2 regions of the Kitasatospora sp. NPDC034035 genome follow, and region 2 is predicted to be linked to the other one. Evidence: predicted binding sites of a transcription regulator. Region 2 holds the regulator's gene; the other holds the start of a gene.
The links. The regulator HrcA, encoded in region 2, represses chaperone genes, less so after heat shock. The targets are predictions, from matches to a motif close to TTNGCACTCNGNNNNNCNGAGTGCNAA.

Region 1 (3,170 bases), on a different contig from region 2:
CGAAACGCCGCGTGGGCGGCCCCCCGAAGGGAACCGCCCACGCGGACGAGGATTCAACCGATCCGATCGAAAGCGATCAGGATCAGAAGTCCATGTCACCGCCCGGCATGCCGCCGCCGGCGGCCGCGGCGGCCTTCTCCGGCTTGTCGGCGATGACGGCCTCGGTGGTGAGGAACAGCGCCGCGATGGAGGCGGCGTTCTGCAGCGCGGAGCGGGTGACCTTGGCCGGGTCGATGATGCCCTCGGCGATCAGGTCGACGTAGGTGTTGGTGGCGGCGTTCAGGCCGTGGCCGGCGGGGAGGTTGCGCACCTTCTCCACCACGACACCACCCTCGAGGCCGGCGTTGGTCGCGATCTGCTTGATCGGGGCCTCGAGCGCGACCTTGACGATGTTGGCACCGGTGGCCTCGTCGCCCTCCAGCTCCAGCTTGTCGAAGGCGACACCGGCCTGCAGCAGCGCGACGCCACCACCGGCGACGATGCCCTCCTCGACGGCGGCCTTGGCGTTGCGGACGGCGTCCTCGATGCGGTGCTTGCGCTCCTTGAGCTCCACCTCGGTGGCCGCGCCGGCCTTGATGACGGCCACGCCGCCGGCCAGCTTGGCGAGGCGCTCCTGGAGCTTCTCGCGGTCGTAGTCCGAGTCGCTGTTCTCGATCTCGGCGCGGATCTGGTTCACGCGGCCCGCGACCTGCTCGCTGTCGCCGCCACCGTCGACGATGGTGGTCTCGTCCTTGGTGATGACCACCTTGCGGGCGGTGCCCAGCAGGTCGATGCCGGCGTTCTCCAGCTTGAGGCCGACCTCCTCGGAGATCACGGTGCCACCGGTGAGGATGGCGATGTCGCCGAGCATGGCCTTGCGGCGGTCGCCGAAGCCCGGGGCCTTGACGGCGACGGACTTGAAGGTGCCGCGGATCTTGTTCACGACCAGGGTCGACAGGGCCTCGCCCTCGACGTCCTCGGCGATGATGACGAGCGGCTTGCCGCTCTGCATGACCTTCTCCAGCAGCGGGAGCAGGTCCTTGACCGAGCCGATCTTGGAGTTAGCGATGAGGATGTACGGGTCCTCGAACGTCGCCTCCATGCGCTCCAGGTCGGTGGCGAAGTAGGCGGAGATGTAGCCCTTGTCGAAGCGCATGCCCTCGGTGAGCTCGAGCTCCAGACCGAAGGTGTTGCTCTCCTCGACGGTGATGACGCCTTCCTTGCCGACCTTGTCCATGGCCTCGGCGATGAGCTCGCCGATCTGGGTGTCGGCGGCCGAGATGGAGGCGGTGGAGGCGATCTGCTCCTTGGTCTCCACGTCCTTGGCCTGGGCCAGCAGCTGGTCGGAGACGGCGGCGACGGCCTTCTCGATACCGCGCTTCAGGGCCATCGGGTTGGCGCCGGCGGCGACGTTGCGCAGACCCTCGCGGACGAGCGCCTGGGCGAGCACGGTGGCGGTGGTGGTGCCGTCACCCGCGACGTCGTCCGTCTTCTTGGCGACCTCCTTGACGAGCTCCGCACCGATCTTCTCGTACGGGTCCTCGAGCTCGATCTCCTTGGCGATGGAGACACCGTCGTTGGTGATCGTGGGGGCGCCCCACTTCTTCTCCAGCACGACGTTGCGGCCCTTGGGGCCGAGCGTGACCTTCACGGCGTCGGCGAGCTGGTTCATGCCACGCTCAAGGCCGCGGCGAGCTTCCTCATCAAAGGCGATGATCTTGGCCATCAGAAGTGGTCCTCCGGGACACGGTCGACTGCTCGGACCAAGGGGTGCCCGCGACGGACGGCCCTGGTGTGCGGGGGTCTTTTCCCCTACCGCTCCCGGGGGCCTCACCGACCCGGTCCGCTGTCACTCTCACACTGTGAGTGCTAACGCCAATGATTAGCACTCGCGGTGGTCGAGTGCAAGCCCAATCGGCAACCCGCGAGCCGCCGCCGTGGGCGCCCGGGGACGCCGACGGGCCCGTACGACGCGTGTCGCACGGGCCCGTCGAGAAGCGAGTGGTCACCAGCCGTAGGGCCGCGCCGAGCTCCTGGGGTCGGAAGGGGTCAGACCGCGGCGCGGACCATGTCCGCCTGCGGGCCCTTCTGTCCCTGAGAGATCTCGAACTCGACCCGCTGGCCCTCCTCGAGGGTGCGGTAGCCGTCCATCTGGATCGCGCTGTAGTGGACGAAGACGTCCGCACCACCGTCGACCGCGATGAAGCCGTAGCCCTTCTCCGCGTTGAACCACTTGACGGTGCCCTGAGCCATTCCGAACTCCCCTAGTGCTGTGCTGGCCCTTCACGTGCCCGCAGGTCGCGGGCCCGGATTGGTTTGAAGGCCGGCCCGGGGAACCCCCCCTGGGCGCAGCCGTGCACGCCGCAACCCTCCGCACGGGACGCCCAACGGCCTCCGGTGAGCGGGTGATTGCGTCGACCGCCGCTGAATGTATCCGGACCGACGCCCTCTGCAACAGGGTCAGCCGCCGGTAATTCCGCTGAAGCGTCAAGGGACAGCACGGGCTGAATCGGGAAGATCTCGGCATTTAACGCCGGACATAGCGGACGAATTACCCAAATGCCCGCGGCAATTCTGACATCCGCCTGACATGTTTCACGAGCCGGTCTCACCGGCCGGACGCCGCCCCGGCGGAACACCGCGGGTGGCCGCAAGGGAACCCCTGTTCCCAGCCGAGCGACACTCTACTCCGACTCGACTCGAAAATATTCCAGCCGGAATGCAACCGGCCGCCCGCGCATACGGAAAGCGGAATTCCGTACGGGCGGGCGGCCGAATAGCCGGCGTCACGGCTCAGCCGCCGGCCACCGCCGGGATGATCGAGACGCTGGCGCCGTCCTTGATCTCGGTCGCCAGGCCCTCGGCGAAGCGCACGTCGTCGTCGTTCACGTAGACGTTGACGAAACGGCGCAGCTTGCCGGCGTCGTCCAGGATGCGGGCGGAGATGCCCGCGTGGTTCTGCTCCAGGTCGGCGATGACCTCGGCCAGGGTGACGCCCTCGGCGGTCACCTCGGCGGCGCCGCCGGTGTAGGTGCGCAGGATGGTGGGGATGCGGACGTTGGCGCTCATGGCTCTCCTTGCGGGTGGGGCCTCACGGGGGCGGAGGTGGTTCAGGCGGACACGAGGCCGGCGGCGCGGAAGGAGTCCAGCGTCGGGCGGATGACGGCGGTCATCCCGGCGTCGGAGACGGC
Region 2 (3,170 bases):
GCTGGATCCGGGTGCCGTTGTCGACACCGGCCGGGATCTTGACGGTCAGGGTGCGACGGGCGCGGACCCGGCCGTCGCCGGCGCACTCCGGGCACGGGGTCGGCACGACGGTGCCGAAGCCCTGGCACTGCGGGCAGGGACGGGAGGTCATGACCTGGCCCAGGAAGGACCTGGTGACCTGGGAGACCTCGCCCTTGCCGCGACACATGTCGCACGTCTGGGCGGAGGTGCCGGGGGCCGCGCCCTCGCCGCTGCACGTGGTGCAGGTGACGGCGGTGTCGACCTGGAGCTCCTTGGTGGTGCCGAAAGCGGCCTCCTCCAGGGTGATCTCCAGCCGGATCATGGCGTCCTGGCCGCGGCGGGTGCGCGAGCGCGGGCCACGCTGGCCGGCCGCGGCGCCGAAGAAGGCGTCCATGATGTCGGAGAAGCCGAAGCCCGCCGCGCCGGCGCCGAAACCGCCCGCGCCACCGCCGCCCGGCGACAGCGGGTCACCGCCGAGGTCGTAGACCTGGCGCTTCTGCGGATCGGAGAGCACCTCGTAGGCGGCGTTGATCTCCTTGAACCGCTCCTGCGTCTTCGGGTCCGGGTTGACGTCCGGGTGCAGTTCGCGTGCCAGGCGCCGGAACGCCTTCTTGATCTCGTCCTGCCCCGCATCCCGTCGGACGCCGAGTACCGCGTAGTAGTCCGTGGCCACCAAATGCTCCGCTTGTTCCGCCTGTAGTAGTGCTGCGACTGGTTACCGCGCGTCATCTCCAGGACGCGCGGTCTTTGCTACGACTCGGCCAGGATCTGACCCACGTACCGCGCCACCGCGCGCACCGCCCCCATTGTGCCCGGGTAGTCCATCCGGGTCGGGCCGATCACACCCAGTTTGGCCACGCTCTCGTCGCCCGAACCGTAACCGACCGACACGACCGAGGTGGAAATCAGCCCTTCGTAGGCGTTCTCCCGCCCGATCCGGACCGTCATCGCGGCGTCGTTGGTCTCACCCAGGAGGCGGAGCAGGATGACCTGCTCCTCCAGGGCCTCCAGCACCGGCTGGATGGTGAGCGGGAAGTCGTGGCCGAAGCGGGTCAGGTTGGCCGTGCCGGCCAGCATGATCCGCTCCTCGTTCTGTTCCGCGAGCGTCTCGAACAGGGTCGCCAGGACCGTGCTGACGGTCGGCCGGTCGGCCTGCTCGAACATCGCCGGCAGTTCCTCCAGCAGCCCCGGGACCTCCGGGAGGCGGCGGCCGGCGGCTCTGGTGTTGAGCGCGGCCCGCAGGTCCGCCAGGACCGTCTCGCCGACCGTGCCCGGGCAGTCGACCATCCGCTGCTCGACCCGGCCGGTGTTGGTGATCAGCACCAGCATCACCTTCGCCGGGGCCAGCGCCACCAGCTCGATGTGCCGCACGGTGGACCGCGTCAGCGACGGGTACTGCACCACCGCGACCTGCCGGGTCAGCTGGGCGAGCAGCCGCACGGTGCGCGCGACCACGTCGTCCAGGTCGACCGCGCCGTCCAGGAAGTGCCGGATCGCCCGGCGCTCGGGGGCGCTCATCGGCTTGACCTCGGCGAGCTTGTCGACGAAGAGGCGGTACCCCTTGTCGGTCGGGATGCGGCCGGCGCTGGTGTGCGGCTGGTGGATGTACCCCTCCTCCTCCAGCGCCGCCATGTCGTTGCGGACGGTCGCCGGCGAGACCCCGAGATTGTGCCGCTCCACCAGGGCCTTGGACCCGACGGGCTCCTCGGTGCCCACGTAGTCCTGCACGATCGCGCGGAGCACGGCGAGCTTGCGGTCGTCCAGCTGGCGGACCTCACCGGCCATGGGGCACGCACCTCCGTCTTCGCTCGTTGTCCGTCTGTGTCCCTGGGTGCTGCTGCCGGCCGTTCCCGGAAGGTCCGGCCTCGGCACCTTGGCACTCTGAACACACGAGTGCCAGAACCGTACCTGCCAGTGTAAGGCCCGGGTCCTGCCGCAGGAACGGCCGGACCGGCGTGATCCTTCCCGCAGTTCCAGGTACGGCCCGCGGGGCGGCCACCGTTCACGGGTTCCCGTCACGGGTTCCCGGCGCGCGAGTGGTGCCACGAGGCCGTCCGGGTGGCAGCATCGAAGGCGACGGCGAATGGAGGAGCAAGCGATGTCGAGCTCGGGCCAGCACACCCGTTTCGCACCCGACCGCGGCCTGACCGGCCGCATGGTCGCGACGATGTTCGTGATCGGGCTGCTGTACGTCGGTTTCACCGGCCTGCTGATCGCGCTGCTGCGCGGCGCCTGGCCGCTGATCGTCCTGATCTCCGGCGGGCTGTTCGTGGCCCAGTTCTGGTTCAGCGACAAGATCACCGAACGGGCCATGGGCGCCCGCCCGGTGTCCCCGGAGGAGTTCCCCCAACTGCACGGCACGATCGACCGGCTCTGCGCCCTGGCCGACATGCCCAAACCCCGCGTGGCGGTCGCCGACAACGACATGCCCAACGCCTTCGCCACCGGCCGCAACTCGCAGAACGCGGTCGTCTGCGTCACCACCGGCCTGCTGCGACGCCTGGAGCCCGAGGAACTGGAAGGCGTCCTCGCCCACGAGCTGTCCCACGTCGCCCACCGGGACGTCGCGGTGATGACCATCGCCGGCTTCCTCGGCGTACTCGCCGGCGCGATGACCCGCATCGCCGTGTACGGCGGATTCATGGGCGGCGGCCGCAACAACAACGACCAGAACGCGGCCATCGTCGCGCTGATCATCCCGCTGGTCTCGATGGTCGTCTACGCGATCAGCTTCCTGCTCACCCGGCTGCTCTCCCGCTACCGCGAACTGGCCGCCGACCGCGCCGCCGCCCAGCTCACCGGCCGGCCCAGCGCCCTCGCCTCGGCCCTCACCAAGGTCACCGGGCAGATCGCGGCCATCCCCAGCAAGGACCTGCGCCAGGCGCAGCCCTACAACGCCTTCTACTTCGCCCCCGCGCTGAACGCCCGGGAGACCGCCTCCCAGCTGCTCTCCACGCACCCGACGCTGGAGAAGCGGCTGGAGCAGCTGGCGAAGATCTCCGAGCAGCTCGGCCACTGAACCCCCGCCGACCCTCCGCCGACCCCTGCAGACCCTCCGCCGACCTCCGCTGACGAAAGGACCGCCGTGGGAATCCTGGACGCCCTGTTCGGCCGCACCAAGCCCGTCAAGCCCGACCTGGACCAGCTGT

Region 1: groL (chaperonin GroEL) is a predicted target of HrcA. The motif match lies at 1,862-1,888, and genes of this name have one in related genera.

The regions. Positions count from the first base shown of each region.
Region 1 covers NZ_JBVISA010000075.1:485-3,654, forward strand. Annotated here, with positions in the region: gene groL (chaperonin GroEL) at 83-1,705, opposite strand; gene ACZ52J_RS42195 (cold-shock protein) at 2,029-2,232, opposite strand; gene ACZ52J_RS42200 (MoaD/ThiS family protein) at 2,773-3,048, opposite strand; gene thrC (threonine synthase) at 3,090-3,170, opposite strand, start outside.
Region 2 covers NZ_JBVISA010000012.1:124,848-128,017, reverse strand. Annotated here, with positions in the region: gene dnaJ (molecular chaperone DnaJ) at 1-694, opposite strand, end outside; gene hrcA (heat-inducible transcriptional repressor HrcA) at 772-1,806, opposite strand; gene htpX (zinc metalloprotease HtpX) at 2,120-3,040, shown strand; gene pspAB (PspA-associated protein PspAB) at 3,107-3,170, shown strand, end outside.